Regions from separate parts of the Litchfieldella rifensis genome, predicted to be linked through region 1. Evidence: predicted binding sites of a transcription regulator. Region 1 holds the regulator's gene; the other holds the start of a gene.
What was found. Region 1 encodes sigma-54, which starts transcription at its own class of promoters, with help from an activator protein. Its sites were predicted from a motif close to TGGCACNNNNNTTGCTNT; they were not measured.

Region 1 (8,035 bases):
TGTGCGCCCGCCTGGATCTGCAGTTCGAACAAGTCGCCTACTGTGGTGACGACCTGCCGGATCTGGCCGCCATCAAACGCGCCGGGCTAGGCATCAGCGTTCCCAACGCACCGGCCTATATCCGTGCTCATGCCGACTGGACGACCGAGCGCCAGGGCGGCCATGGCGCCGTGCGCGAGATCTGCGATGCCTTGCTCGAAGCCCAGGGATACTGGGGCGCCGTTGTCGACACTTACTTGCACGGCAAGCGCTGAGCCTCATGGCATTACGACTTCCACGCCCCTCCCCCAAGCTCTGGCTGTTGCTGATTCTACTGCTCGTAGGCGGGATACTGGCGATGTTCGAGGCCCGTGAACCTCGCCCCCCCGGGCCGGTCCCGCGTGACGAGGCCGGCGAGCCGGATTATTATCTTGAAGACGCGCGCCTGACCCGCTTCGATGACAGCGGCAAGGCCTACCAGCGCCTCGACACTCCTCGTCTGGTTCACACTCCCCAGGATGACGTGACCCGCAGCCAGACACCCACGGCCCGCTTCTTCGATAACGACGGTCGCACCTGGTTCGGTCACGGCGATGTCGGGATCCTGAGCTCCGGCGGCAACCTCTTGACCCTGGAGGGCGACGCACGGCTCAATGCGCCGAATGAAGGCTGGCAGCTCGACACCGAAGTCCTCCATGTCAACACCGATTCCGGTCACGCCTGGAGTGAAACCCCGTCGTTGCTGCAACAGCCGCCCCAATGGGTTCGCGGCAATCGCTTCGACGCCTGGATCGAGGAAGATCGCATGCAACTGACCGACAATGTGCGCGGCTTCCATCCGCCCGCCAGCGATGAGGAACAAGCACCATGACGCATCTCTCCCGCCCGCTTCCCAGGTTCGGTTTGCGGCCTGGCTGGCTGACGGCCGGCATCCTGGCGGCCCTCGTCACCCTGCCAGCCCAGGCACTGGAGGGCGACGCCAGTGCCCCTATCGAAGTCGTGGCCGATCGCCTTGAACTGGATGACCGTGCCGGTACCGCCATCTATACCGGCGACGTGGACATCCAGCAGGGCAGCATGCAGCTGACTGGCGAGCGCGTCGAGATTCAACGCAACGATGCCGGCGAGGTCTCTCGAGCCACCGCCACCGGCGATCGCGCCTACATCGAACAGAAGCCGGCCCCCGACGAGCCGGTCGTGCGCGGCTGGGGTCGCACGATCATCTATCATGCCGCCGAGCGTCGCGTGGAACTGATCGACCAGGCCGAGCTGCATCAGGGCCACGACACTTTCGATGGTGGCTACGTGGAATACTATCTCGACCGCCGCACGGTCCAGGCCCGCGCCGAGGTCGAAGGCAGCGAACGCCAACGTGTGCGAATGACCCTGAACCCCGAGCAACAATAAGGGCCCCCATGAAGACCTTGAGCGCCCGACATCTGGCCAAGAGCTACAAGCGCCGCCGCGTGGTACAGGACATCAGCCTGACCATCGATCAGAGCCATATCGTCGGTCTGCTGGGCCCCAACGGGGCCGGCAAGACCACCTCCTTCTACATGATCGTCGGGCTGGTCCGCGCCGACGCCGGCAAGGTCTTCATCGACGACCGCGATCTTTCCGGCGCCGCCATGCATGAGCGTGCCCGAGCGGGGATCGGGTACCTGCCCCAGGAGGCCTCGATCTTTCGCAAGCTATCGGTAGCCGACAACGTCATGGCGATCCTCGAAACCCGCCGCGACCTCGACCTCGCCGGACGCCAAGCACGTCTCGAAGAACTGCTCGAAGAGTTCCATGTCACCCATATTCGCGACAACTTGGGGATGAGCCTGTCCGGGGGCGAACGACGCCGCGTGGAAATTGCCAGGGCGCTGGCAACGGAACCGGATTTCATCCTGCTCGATGAGCCCTTCGCCGGCGTCGACCCCATTTCGGTGGGCGATATCAAGGGCATCATCCGCCAGTTGAAGAGCCGCGGTATCGGCGTGCTGATCACCGACCACAATGTGCGCGACACGCTGGACATCTGTGACCGCGCCTATATCGTCGGCGACGGCCAGATCATCGCCGAAGGCGACGCCACGGCCATTCTGGCGAACCAGCAAGTTCGTGACATCTATCTGGGCGAGGACTTTCGCCTTTGAACCGTCCAGGCCCTTCATTCACAACCAAGCTGCTGATATTCTTCTTATCAAGCCGCTATGGCATGCGGATTGCGGGTGGCACGTTTATTGCTTATATTAGCGCTTGCAAGGTTTCTCGCAGCGGGCTAACGTGTCGATTCATTTGTCACTGATGCAAATTTTGCCATGGCCATGAAACCCTCGTTGCAGCTTCGCATCGGCACCCAGCTGACCATGACGCCGCAGCTTCAGCAGGCCATTGCTCTGCTGCAGCTTTCCACGCTGGACCTGCGCCAGGAAATCCAGCAGGCGCTGGAATCCAACCCCATGCTGGAACTCGACGACGGCTATGGCGAACAGGACACCATCGACACGCCCGAGGACGACTGGGCCAGTGAGATCCCCAGTGAACTGGCGGTGGACAGCGACTGGTCCGATACCTACCAGGACATGGCACCTGCCTCCGGTGGCGACGCCCCGGACTTCGATCGCAATGCCAGCGGTGAGAGCCTGCATGATCACCTGCTCTGGCAATTGGCGATGACCGACCTGGGCAGCCGCGAACGCCTGATCGCTGAAAGCCTGATCGACGCCGTGGATCACAACGGCTATCTCGACAGCGACCTTGACGACCTCTGCGAAGGCTTGCGCCACCAGGGACTGCCGAGCCTCAAGAGTGCCGACGTCGAACAGGTGCTGCTGCATCTTCAGCAATTCGAACCCACCGGCGTCTGCGCCCGTGAACTGCGCGAATGCCTGCTGTTACAGCTGGGCGCACTGCCCGACGACATCCCGCTGCTGCCTCAGGCCAAGCGATTGGTGCGCCAGTTCCTCGATGCCCTGGCCGCCGATGATCGCAAGCTGCTCAAACGCCGCTTGCGCCTGGAGGACGATCAGCTCGATGCGGTGATCGCCTTGGTGCGCTCGCTGGACCCGCGGCCCGGACTGGCCTTCGATGACAGTGGCAGCGATTACGTGATCCCCGACCTGATCGCGCGCCATACCCCCGAGGGGTGGCGTATCGAGCTCAATGCCGATGCTCTGCCCCGCATGCGAATCCAGCCCGACTATGCGGCACTGATCAGGCGCGCCGACAAGAGCGACGACAATACCTTCATGAAGCAGCATCTGCAGGAGGCCCGCTGGCTGTTGAAGAGTCTTTCGAGCCGCAACGATACCCTGTTGCGGGTAGGGCGCGAGATCATGTCACGTCAACTCGACTTCCTCGAGCAGGGTGAAGTCGCCATGAAACCGCTGGTGCTGGCCGATATTGCCCAGGCAGTGGACATGCACGAGTCGACCATCTCTCGTGTCACGACCCAGAAGTTCATCCACACCCCCCGCGGTGTCTTCGAACTCAAGTTCTTCTTTTCGAGTCACGTCGGCGGCGAGGAAGGCGACGCCCACTCCAGCACCGCCATCCGTGCCCGCCTGAAAAAGCTGATCGGCGAGGAGCCGTCGCGCAAACCGCTATCCGACAGCAAATTGGTCGAGGCACTCGCCGCCAGCGGCATCAAGGTCGCCAGGCGTACAGTGGCCAAGTACCGTGAAGCCATGGGCATCCCTCCGTCGAGCGAGCGTAAACGCCTGTCTTGACAGGGCAATGACGAGCCGGATCCGAACGATGGAAATCCCCCTGCGCCAGGGGGTTTGCAGGGCGCCAAAAAGGGTTACAATCGAATCGACATCCGCAAGGAACAGGAGCGTGCCATGCAAGTCAATATCACCGGCCATCACGTCGAACTGACCGACGCACTGCGTGACTACGTCAATGAAAAGCTCACACGTCTAGAGCGACACTACGACAACATCACAACAGTCCAGGTTACCCTCTCGATCGAAAAGGAGCGCCAACAAGCCGCTTGCACATTGCACGCTGCCGGTGCTGATTTGCACGCCGATGCCAAAGACGGTGACATGTACGCTGCTATTGATGCCCTGGCCGACAAGCTCGATCGGCAACTGGTCAAACACAAGGAAAAGGCACAGGCCCGCGCCCAGGGTGCCGGTGTCCGCTGACCTGCCCATGAATCTGCAAGCCATTCTGCCCCCGGAGCGCACCCTGTTCGATGTGCCCGGGGGAAGCAAGAAGCGGGTGCTGGAATTCTTCAGCACCTTCATCGCCCAGAATACGCCCAGCCTCGACAGCCAGGAGGTATTCAGCCGCCTGATCGGACGAGAGCGCCTCGGCAGCACGGGGATCGGCAACGGCGTTGCCATTCCCCATGCCCGCGATCCCCACTGCAAGGCACCACTGGCCGGCTTTCTCAAACTCGCCGAGCCGATAGACTTCGATGCCGTGGATGGTGAGCCCGTGGACCTGGTGTTCGTGCTGCTGGTCCCCGAAGAGGCCGATGACACACACCTGGCATTGCTTGGGCAAGTCGCCGCCGTGATGAACGACGCCGATACTCGGCAGCGACTGCGCAAGAGCGATAGCCAGCGACAGCTCTACGACATTCTGCTCGACGCCATTCGTCGCCAGGACAATGACCCGGCAGCCGGTATGGCCTGACTCCGGCACGGTCTGAACGTAGCGCAGTCCAAGCATTCGGATGGGCAGCCGGTGCGCTGCCTACCACCATGACGCTCACCCTTTCACCCCGCTCACAGGAGACGACCATGCAGCTCGTGATCATCAGCGGCCGCTCCGGTTCGGGGAAGTCCATTGCCTTGCAGGCGCTCGAGGATCTCGGCTTCTACGCCATCGACAATCTACCTGCCATGCTGCTGGGGTCGCTGCTGAACGAGCTTCAAGACGGCGAAACGCAGCGCTCATCGGTTGCTGTCAGCATCGATGCGCGCAATCTGCCCGGTGCCTTGCGTCGCTTCCCCACACTACTGGAGGCCGTGGACCGCAAAGGGGTCGACTGCCAGGTCGTGTACCTGACCACCGAAGCCAAGATTCTGCTCGAACGTTACTCGGCGACACGGCGACGTCATCCGCTAACCCGGGACAGCGACATGACCCTAGCCGAAGCCATCGATTCCGAAGAACAGGCCCTGGCCGAGATTCGCGATCTGGCGGACCTGGTCATCGATACCTCACGCCTGTCGGTCCATGAGCTGCGCGGGCGTATCGCCGAGCAGGTCGCCCAACACACCGACCGGCAACTGACCCTGACCTTCGAATCCTTCGGCTTCAAACGCGGCGTCCCTCTAGACGCCGACACCGTCTTCGATGCTCGCTGCCTGCCCAACCCCTACTGGGATCCGCGACTGCGTCAGTTCAACGGACGCGATACCGAAATCGTCGAGTTTCTCGAACGCTATCCCGATGTCGTTGACATGGCTCACGACATCAGCGCCTGGCTCGAACGCTGGTTGCCCGCCTATCAGGCCTGCCATCGCAGCTATGTCACCGTGGCCATCGGCTGCACCGGCGGCCAGCACCGTTCGGTCTATCTCGCCGAGCGACTGGCTCGCCATTTTGCCACCGACTACCCGGGTGTCAGGCTACGTCATCGTGAATTGGGCATTCATACCGCCATTGCACCTTCGCCCTCCGAGCCCCAGCACGACGAGGCCCCCTGACGCATGCTGAGTCGTGAGCTGACCCTGATCAACAAGCGCGGACTTCATGCCAGAGCGGCCACACGACTCGTCCAGTGCTGCCAGCAGCATCGGGCCAGTGTCACCGTCTCTCACCAGGGACGCGACGCCGATGCCACCAATATCATGTCCCTGCTGATGCTAGCCGCACCCTGCGGCAGCGTGCTGACCGTCACCGCCGAAGGCGAGGATGCCGAAGCGGTCCTCAACGCCCTGGAGTCGCTCGTCGAGGCCCGCTTCGATGAAGAGGTTTGACGGCGAGCCGTAAGCCGTAAGCTAAAATGCCTCAACAATACCCTGATAAGACAAGGCGTTTGCTTCTTACAGCTTAAAGCTTATAGCTCTCCGTAGGGGATCATGAGCCCGCCACGGTCATTTCGTCGACCAGCCAGCTCCCCGAATGTACGCTGCCACGGGTATCGATATCGTCGCCAACCCCGATGAGACCCGCGAACATCGCCTGGAGGCTACCGGCAATGGTGAACTCCTCCACCGGGTACTGGACCTGGCCACCCTCGACCCAGAAACCCGCCGCACCGCGAGAATAGTCGCCAGTCACGCTGTTGACGCCCTGCCCCATCAACTCGGTGACCAGCACACCACGCCCCATCTTCGCCAGCAGGTCCTGGCGCGAGGACAGTGGCGCCTGGAGGCGCACATTGCGCGCCCCACCGGCATTGCCGGTGGTTTCCAGACCCAGGCGCCGTGCGCTGTAGGCCGAGAGCATATAGCTGGCCAGCCGCCCCCGGTCGATGAACACATTGTCACGGGTATAGACGCCCTCATTGTCGAAGGCTGCGCTGGCCATGGCTCCCGGCTCGAGGGGCTTCTCGCCTAGCGAGAACCAGTCGGGAAACAGCGGCTCGCCAAGACGATCGCACAAGAATGATGCCTGACGATACAAGGCACCACCGGCGATGGCGCTCAGCAAATGGCCAATCAGACCACTGGCCAGAGCGGGATCGAACAGCACCGGCATCCGCCCTGTCACCGGACGCCTGGCCCCGAGTCGGCGCAGGGTACGCTCGGCCGCCGACGCGCCGATGTCCTCGGCTCGCGCGAGACGCTTGGGGTCGCGCTCACTGGTATAGTCGTAATCGCGCTGCATGCCCGAGGCATCTTCGGCGATCAGCATGCACGACAGCGAATGGCGACTCCCGCACTGGCTACCGAGGAAGCCGTGGCTATTGGCGTATACCCTCACCCCCTCGCCACTGGACAGACTCGCGCCCTCGGAATTGCTGATGCCCGCTACCCGGCGGCCGGCATCCTCGCAGGTCAGCGCCAGCTCGATGGCCTCGTCGGTGGACAGGGCCCAGGGATGATGGACATCGAGATCGGGGATCTTGCGTGCCATCATTTCGGCCGGTGCCAGACCCGAAGCCGGATCCTCGCCGGTATGTCGGGCGATCGCCATGGCCTGCTCCACCGCCGCCCGAACCGATGCCTCGCTGGCATCGGTGGACGACGCCGAGCCTTTACGCTTGCCGATGTAGACAGTCACCGCGATGCCCTGATCACGGGACAGTTCGACGCTTTCCACCTCACCAAGGCGCACGCTGACCCCGATGCCCTGATCGACGCTGGCCCCGATCTCGCAGGCATCGGCTCCCAGCCGACGGGCCTCTTCCAAAGCAGCCTGCGCGCGGGTCTCCAGCAGCGACTGCTGGCTTGCGGCATCGAACGCCTGTGTCATGGTTGTCTCCTTGCCAGGATAATCTGTCTGTTGTCTGATCGAGGCCGGGCAGGCTGGTATACTCGCCTCACATTCCCCAGCTCATATGGTAATGGCATGTCTTTCGACACCCCCGCCGACGATACATCCGCCTCGCACGAAGACCGGCCGAGCAAGTCCCAGCGCAAGCGAGAAATGCAAGCCCTGCAGGACCTGGGCGAAAAGATCATCGCCCTCTCGGAGGCCGAACGCGCCAGGCTACCACTATCCGACGACATGCGCTTCGCCGTCGAGGAGACTGGCCGCATCCGCTCTCACGAAGGTCGCCGGCGGCATATGCAGTACGTCGGTAAACTGATGCGTCGCGAAGACACCGAGGCCATTCAAGCAGCCTTCGAGGCATTCGAGCAGGAAAAGCTCCGCCGCGACCATGCCTTCCATCGCCTGGAAAAATGGCGCGAGCGCCTGATCGATGAAGGTGACGAGGCACTCGAGGCCTTTATTGCCGAATTCCCCGACGTCGATCGCCAGACTCTGCGCCAACTGATCCGTAACGCCAAGAGCGAACGCAAGCGCGGCAAACCGCCGGCCAACGCGCGCAAACTGTTCAGGCTGATCCGCGACACTGCCGGCCTGTAAGCTCGAAGCTCGAAGCTCGAAGCTCGAAGCTCGAAGCTCGAAGCTCGAAGCTCGAAGCTCGAAGCTCGAA
Region 2 (8,035 bases), on a different contig from region 1:
TAGTCGCGCACCACCTCGACCTGCGGATGCTCGGCCATCAATAACGTCCTCACCCGCTCCAGCACGCGGTGAATATTCAGCGGCGCGTGGCGCTCCGGATGGTTGGGGCCGAGCATGCGATCGACCAGGTCGCGCAGCCGGTCGACCTCCTCGACGATGATGCGGGTGAACTCGACCAGTTGCGGATCGGGTAGGTCGCGCTCGAGCAATTGGGCGGCACCGCGGATACCCCCCAGGGGATTCTTGACCTCATGAGCCAAGCCACGGGACAGCACCTTGATGGTTTCCTGGCGGGCGATCAACGCCTCCTCGCGCGAGATGCGCAGCAGGCGGTCGCGTGGCTCGATTTCCAGCAGCAGCTCATCGTCGGAGAGCGGCGTGACGGTGAAATCCACCGTGATGCTGTCGCCACTGGCCAGCCTCAAGAGCGCCTCACGCTGGGTAAAGGGGTGGAATTCGACACGCGCCTTGGTCAACACCTCGGCGATCCCACCGTTGACGCCCTCCAGGCATTCCAGGTGGGTGCCCTGCACTCGCCCCAGGCTGACGGCCAGTAATGCCTCGGCCGACGGATTCAACCAGCGCACCCGCTGGGTGCCGTCGAGCAGCAGCACTGCCGTGGTCAGGTGTTCGAGCAGACGTTGATACATGGTGCATTCCAGGTCGATGCCATTCCCTATTGCTGTGCAAAAAGCGCGCCAGCCCCGAAATGGCGAAAAAGCGTGGAGGTTTGGCGAAACAAGGCCTCATGATGCACCAATTTAGTGCAACAGGGCGAGCGACTGCCATCATCCTGGGCATGGCAGGCACCCAGTCAGGTAGGAGGTCAATGCCGTTCGGGATCCCTGGGCGGTGGGTGCCGCTCGTCAGCCTCCCGATCGCGCTGGCGGGAACTGGTGCCGGCCTCGTATTCCAGGGCATTACGCTCGCGCACGCGCTGGGCATGGTCGAAGGCGTCCCTGAAGCCTCCGCTGTCATCATGGTGCACTTGCTGGCAAGGCCGTGGCCCGCCATCGGGACAAGTGAGGTGTGGCGCGAGCCTCGGGGTCAGCTAATTGGGGTTCTGCGGGAGGTTGACGCTGGCCCGCTGCACATAAAGGGTCACCGGCGCACTGCGGTGGCGCACCTCGCCGCTGGTATCGAGCAGTTCGGCCTGCAGCACATGCTCGCCCCGCTCCAGATTGGTGAGCATGAAGGCCGAGGTGTGCATGGCCGACTGACTGACTTCGCCATCGAGGAGCAGCCGCACTTGGTGATCCTCGCGCAACTCGGGCTCGATGCGCAGCTCGACCTGGACATTGCCGGCATAACCGGTGGGCAACGTCTCTTCGTTGCTGGGCGACGCGATGCGGAAGACGGAATAGGGCATGAATGGTGCGGCGGTATCGCTGCGCGGCGCCCCGGCCCGGCTTTCCCCGGCCGGTGCCACGACATCGGGCTCGAGCGACGGCACCACCGTCAGCGGTTCCAGCTCGACCGGCTCGGCCCCCTGATCGGGCTGATCGCTGAAGACCACATTGCCCTGTGCATCGGTGCTGCGATAGACGGTGGTCGCGGTGGCCGCAAACGGCAGGCAGATGCCCAGCAAGACCAGCACAAGTCGAAGTTTCATCCTCATCCTCACAGCGGCGCCGACCAGGGTCGGCAGTCGATGACGTTCGCTTTCTTGGAGAGTGTAATGCAAAAAGGGGTTCCCCCTCGCGGAGGAACCCCTTGACGACCCTGCCGCCAGGCGGCAGTCGATGTCAGCCGTCAGCAGCTGTAATACAGATCGAACTCGACCGGGTGCGTGGTCATGCGCAGGCGCTCCACGTCCTCTTCCTTGAGCTCGATGTAGGCATCGATCATGTCGTCGGTGAAGACGCCACCTTCGGTAAGGAAGGCACGATCCTTGTCCAGCGCTTCCAGGGCCTGCTCCAGGCTGTTGGCCACGGTGGGCACGGCCTTGCCTTCTTCCGGCGGCAGGTCATAGAGGTTCTTGTCCATGGCATCGCCAGGATGGATCCGGTTCTTGATGCCGTCGATACCCGCCATCAGCATCGCCGCGAAAGCCAGATAGGGGTTGGCAGTCGAATCCGGGAAGCGGATCTCGACGCGCTTGCCCTTGGGGCTGGCGGTGTAGGGGATACGGATGGAGGCGGAGCGGTTACGGGCTGAGTAGGCCAGCATCACCGGCGCCTCAAAGCCCGGCACCAGACGCTTGTAGGAGTTGGTGGCCGCGTTGGAGAAGGCGTTGATGGCGCGCGCATGCTTGATGATGCCGCCGATGTAGTACAGCGCCGTCTCGGACAGCCCGGCATACTCGTCCCCGGCAAACTGGTTGACGCCGTCCTTCCAGAACGACTGGTGGACGTGCATGCCGGATCCGTTGTCGCCGACCAGCGGCTTGGGCATGAAGGTAGCCGTCTTGCCATAGGCATGGGCCACGTTGTGGATGACGTACTTCATCTCCTGGACTTCGTCGGCCTTCTTGACCAGGGTGTTGAACTTGACCCCGATCTCGTTCTGGCCGGCGTTGGACACCTCGTGGTGGTGTACCTCGACGCTCTGGCCGATGGCCTCCAGGGTGTTGCACATGGCGCCGCGGATATCGTGGAAGCTATCCACCGGCGGTACCGGGAAGTAACCACCCTTGAGCCGCGGACGGTGGCCCAGGTTGCCACCCTCGATGGAACGGTCAGTGGCCCAGGCACCCTCTTCGGAGGAGATCTTGTACATGGCGCCTTCGATGTCGGCCTTCCAGTGCACCTCATCGAAGATGAAGAATTCCGGCTCCGGGCCGAAGAAGGCGGTATCGCCCAGGCCGGTGGACTGCAGATAGGCCTCGGCGCGCTTGGCGATGGAGCGCGGATCGCGCTCGTAGCCCTGCATGGTGGCCGGCTCGATGATGTCGCAGCGCAGCACCAGGGTGGCGTCTTCGGTGAACGGGTCGAGGAAGGCGGTACCGTCTTCCGGACGCAGGATCATGTCGGACTCGTTGATGCCCTTCCAGCCGGAAATGGAGGAGCCATCGAACATCTGGCCGTTCTCGAAGAATTCCTCGTCAACGGCGGCAGCCGGAATGGTGACGTGCTGCTCCTTACCCTTGGTATCGGTAAAACGCAGATCGACCCACTTGATGTCATGTTCGTCAATCAGGGCGAGGGTCTTCTCAGACATGTTGTCCTCCACAATGTGAGCGATGGCTCGTCTCGTTGGCTTAGGTATCCAGCGTCGTTTGTAGCATGCCCCGGGCACCTTGCCCACGGCTGTCATGACGACGAATCGGCATCAATGACTCTGAAGAGTGCAATGCAGGCAGCGTGCCAAAATGGCGCACATTCTTCTTAAAAAACCTCAACTCATTGAAACAAAATGAGTTTGCCACGCGGTCTCGGGTTACCTTGTGACATGGCATCGAGGTAACCGGCCATCGATCCGGGGGCCAATGCACCAAGGTGGAACAAAAAATCTCATCAATGCACCATAATGGTGCATTACGCTCCACGATATGCTGCAGTATGGTTCAGCCAACCTTTCTCTGTCGCCCTCTAGGTAGCGTAATGATCAGAAAAATCAGCCAGGCAATGAATTGATACTTTGTGAAACTAAAGGCTACTCTTCATTACAAGGAGCCAGATGCGATCTCGCTTTCACCAGCGTAGGACAGTGATGCGACGCGAAGCCTCAGTAATCACCAGTGGCCACGACTTGCCGGCCCTGGCAAGCTCAGGGGGCGCTACCCTCGATGAACGCCTTTTGCATCATTGTCGATTCGCGATTGATGGCATCACGCCTACCGCGCTGCCTGGCAACGCTGAAAAGCGCCGTGCAGTGCTTTCCAGGGCGGGTGGAGATTCGTGTCGTCTGTGATGAGGAGAGCGTGCGGCTGGCGCGCTTGTGCCGGCGCTTCGGCGCCCGTTTCGAAGCCATCGCACAGCCCTCGGTCGGCGCCCGCGGTAACGAGGTCGTGCACCGCACCCCCAGCGAAGCGCTGGTGTTTCCCGCGCCGCGCAGCAAACTCGATGACCACTGGCTGACCAGTGCCGACAACCTGCTGAGCCAGCAGCACTGGGACGCCATCCTGTTCCAGCCACGCGACTCGGCGTTATGGCCGCGGGGATTCGAGCGACTGTGGCGCAGCACACCTCCTCCCGGCACGCTGTGCGTGCATCGCGACTGGTTCGAACGCATTGGCGGTTTCGACCCCGCCCTCGACGAAACCGCCTATCGGGACCTGGTGACACGCCTACGCGCCTGCCAGGCCAGGGTACTCGAGCTGCCCTTATAATAAAGTGCGAGTACGCAAGGCTGCGGACGAGTGAGTGAGGGCTTACACTGGAAGGCATCTCCGCCAAGGAGAAACGCCATGAACGGATTGGGTCTTGCCCGCGATCTTGCCCAGCGTCTGCGTGGCCACTGGCGGCGCAGCCTGGCCGAACCCCTGCAGGGGCGCAGCGCCATCCTCGTACTGCACCGAGTGCTCGCCGATGAGCAGGCCGCCCGTCTGCCGCATCGCGCCCCTTACTGCCTGGGCCCGGAGAGCTTCCAGCATCTGTTGATGAGCCTGGTGGAAGTGGCACGCATCGTCAGCCTCGAGACGGCACTCAAACCCCACCGCGACCCGCGCGCCTGCATCGCCCTGACCTTCGATGATGGCTGGCGCGACACCGCCGACTACGCCGCCCCGGTGCTCGATCACTATGCCCTGCCGGCGAGCCTCTTCGTCACCACCGGGCTGCTCGGCAAGCCGCGCGGTTTCTGGTGGGAAGTCATCGCCGAAAGCCTGTGGACACGCCAGCGCCCCGAACAGGTCCGCGACGCCATGGGCGATGCCGACCTGCCGCTGCCGCCCATGCCGCCGCCACACCCGGACGACGCCTACAGCCAGGCCCTGCTGGATTATCTCGGGCGACTGCAATCCGCCTGTCCGCTGACGATCAACTCCGTGGCCGAAGAACTGCACCGTCTGCTCGATCTGCCGCCCCACGGCATCGACCCCTTCACCCTGCGACGGCTGGAAAACACCGGCCTGATCCGCTTCGGCGCCCACGGTGTGCTGCCGGAAGCCCTGGAGCCGCTGAGCGATGAGCGGGTGTGCTGGCACATCCGGCGCTCGCGCAAGGACCTCAAGCGGCTATGCCGCGAGCCACTCGACGCCTTCGCCTATTTCGATGCCTACCCCTCGGCGCGCCTCAGGCGCCTGGCCAACCGCTGTGGCGTACAACTGGCCCTGGCCGGCAACGGCGGCTGGCTCAGCCACCGCAACGACCCCTTGGCCATCCCGCGCATCCCCATCAGCCAGCCGGTGGCGCAAAGTCCCGGCCGCCTGTACGACTGGTTGTTGGGCTATCGCTGAGCGCCCTAACCCCTTGATCTGGCGTTCAGCAGCGTCAGATTGAACAAATTTTAGCCGACAACGCTAGCAGGGGTTGTGGCCCAGCCCCTATAATGCGCCCCACTTTTACCCTGCAGGATCCCGTCGTGATCGAGAAACTTCGCAACATCGCCATCATCGCTCACGTCGACCATGGCAAGACCACCCTGGTCGACAAGCTGTTGAGCCAGTCCGGCACCCTGGACCGCAAGGCCGAGGGCCAAGAGCGCATCATGGACTCCAACGACCAGGAGAAGGAACGCGGCATTACCATCCTGGCCAAGAACACGGCGATCCGCTGGCAGGCGCCTGACTCCGATCAGGCTTATCACATCAACATCGTCGACACCCCGGGACACGCCGACTTCGGCGGCGAGGTCGAGCGCGTGATGTCGATGGTCGACTCGGTGCTGTTGCTGGTCGATGCCGTCGACGGCCCCATGCCGCAGACCCGCTTCGTGACCCAGAAGGCCTTCGCCCAAGGGCTGAAGCCGATCGTGGTGGTCAACAAGATCGACCGTCCCGGCGCACGCCCCGACTGGGTCATCGACCAGATCTTCGACCTGTTCGACAACCTCGGCGCCACCGACGAGCAGCTCGATTTCCCGATCATCTACTGCTCGGCGCTCAACGGCATCGCCGGTCCCGAGCCGGATCAGCTCGCCGATGACATGACGCCGATGTTCCAGTCCATCGTCGATATCGTCGAGCCGCCCAACGTCGAGCTCGACGGCCCGTTCCAGATGCAGATCTCGGCGCTGGACTACAACAGCTACGTCGGCGTCATCGGGCTGGGCCGCATCAAGCGCGGCGCGGTACGCCCCAACCAGCAGGTCAGCGTGGTCGGCACCGACGGCAAGACGCGCAAGGGCAAGATCGGCCAGGTGATGACTCACATGGGCCTGGAGCGGGTGCAGACCGAACAGGCCACCGCCGGTGACATCGTCTGTATCACCGGTATCGACGACCTCGCCATCTCCGACACCCTGTGCGATCCGATCGCCGTCGAGGCGCTGCCGCCGCTGTCGGTCGACGAGCCCACCGTGTCCATGACCTTCCAGGTCAACGACTCGCCGTTCGCCGGCCGTGACGGCAAGTACGTCACCAGCCGCAACATCAAGGACCGCCTCGACCAGGAGCTGATCCACAACGTCGCCCTGCGCGTCGAGCAGGGCGAGTCCCCGGAGAAGTTCAAGGTCTCCGGGCGCGGCGAGCTGCACCTCTCGGTGCTGATCGAGACCATGCGGCGCGAAGGCTTCGAGCTGGCCGTGGGCCGCCCCGAGGTGATCATCCGCGAGATCGACGGCGTCAAGCAGGAGCCGTACGAAGAGGTGATCATCGACTGCGAAGAGCAGCACCAGGGCGCCATCATGGAAGAGCTCGGCTACCGCAAGGGCGAGTTGAGCAACATGAACCCCGACGGCAAGGGCCGTGTGCGCCTGGACTTCATCATCCCGGCCCGCGGCTTGATCGGCTTCCGCGGCCAGTTCCTGACCCTGACCTCGGGCACCGGCATCCTCACCAGCCGTTTCGATCACTACGGCCCGCTCAAGCCCGACGCATCCATCGAGCGGCGCAACGGCGTCCTGGTGTCGATGGTTCCCGGCAAGGCGCTGGCCTACGCCCTTTATGCGCTGCAGGAGCGCGGCAAGCTGATCATCGACCACGGCACCGAGGTCTATGAAGGCATGCTGGTGGGCATCAACAACCGCGCCAACGACATGGTGGTCAACCCGACCAAGGGCAAGAAACTCGACAACATGCGCGCCTCGGGCAACGACGAGAACATCGTGCTGACCCCGCCGGTGAAGTTCTCGCTGGAACAGGCGATCGAGTTCCTCGATTCCGACGAGCTGGTGGAAGTCACGCCCAACCACATCCGCCTGCGCAAGAAGCATCTCACCGAGAACGAGCGCAAGCGGGCCAGCAAAGGTTAAGCCCGCCGCCCTCGCTGCGTTGAAGCCCACCCCCGCGGTGGGCTTTTTCGTTTGCATGGAAAGTGGCTAATCTGACAATACAGCCAAACAGTGAGAGGAGATCCCACATGCACAAGCACGTGGAATGGGACGACCCCGGCAGAGACAGTGTCATGGCGCTCTACGCCAATGACCCCGAAGACTATGTCGAGCCACACCCCGGCAGCATCATCTCCGCCCACTACCAGGGCATCACGGTGCGCGTCCGCGTAGAGGCCTTCGTCAATAACGACACCAGCATCGGCGAGGTAGTCGCCCTGATCAATCCACGCACCGGGGAACGCAAGAGAATACACGGCAAGCTGACGCTGGGTGACATGGTACGCCTGCCCGACGCCATGCGAGCCCTCGACCGCCGCGATCCCGACGCGGAGAGCAATGCCTGACGCCTTCGCTTCCCCCGACCCTCGACCCCAAGCTCGTCGCCGCAGGGAACGCTGCGCTCTCCATTGAATCACGCCGAGGTGAGAATTATGATCACCTCGGCAACCACCAGAGTCGTCATCGACCGACCAGGGCCCTCATCCAACGCCTCATAAACGCTTGCCATCTGGTCAAGTGCCGTTGCCTGGCGCACAGTTGTGCTTTCGCTGCTCCGCCAAGGGGCACGTAACGATTGTCGGCCCTGGTACAAGATCAATAACACGATAGGATGGGGAATGAGCGCGATCATCGAGGTCAGCCATGTCTACAAATCCTTCGG

Region 2: glnA (glutamate--ammonia ligase) is a predicted target of sigma-54. The motif match lies at 3,291-3,308, and genes of this name have one in related genera.

The regions. Positions count from the first base shown of each region.
Region 1 covers NZ_JBHRUG010000017.1:226,945-234,979, reverse strand. The annotation lists gene ACFOEV_RS08165 (KdsC family phosphatase) at 1-254, shown strand, start outside; gene lptC (LPS export ABC transporter periplasmic protein LptC) at 260-850, shown strand; gene lptA (lipopolysaccharide transport periplasmic protein LptA) at 847-1,386, shown strand; gene lptB (LPS export ABC transporter ATP-binding protein) at 1,395-2,120, shown strand; gene ACFOEV_RS08145 (RNA polymerase factor sigma-54) at 2,286-3,695, shown strand; gene hpf (ribosome hibernation-promoting factor, HPF/YfiA family) at 3,810-4,118, shown strand; gene ptsN (PTS IIA-like nitrogen regulatory protein PtsN) at 4,126-4,614, shown strand; gene rapZ (RNase adapter RapZ) at 4,722-5,633, shown strand; gene ACFOEV_RS08125 (HPr family phosphocarrier protein) at 5,637-5,906, shown strand; gene pmbA (metalloprotease PmbA) at 6,007-7,347, opposite strand; gene yjgA (ribosome biogenesis factor YjgA) at 7,444-7,965, shown strand.
Region 2 covers NZ_JBHRUG010000019.1:303,608-311,642, reverse strand. The annotation lists gene glnL (nitrogen regulation protein NR(II)) at 1-650, opposite strand, end outside; gene ACFOEV_RS10780 (hypothetical protein) at 827-988, opposite strand; gene ACFOEV_RS10775 (DUF4124 domain-containing protein) at 1,052-1,612, opposite strand; gene glnA (glutamate--ammonia ligase) at 1,753-3,159, opposite strand; gene ACFOEV_RS10765 (hypothetical protein) at 3,764-4,270, shown strand; gene ACFOEV_RS10760 (polysaccharide deacetylase family protein) at 4,349-5,338, shown strand; gene typA (translational GTPase TypA) at 5,464-7,293, shown strand; gene ACFOEV_RS10750 (hypothetical protein) at 7,401-7,718, shown strand; gene ACFOEV_RS10745 (ABC transporter ATP-binding protein) at 7,992-8,035, shown strand, end outside.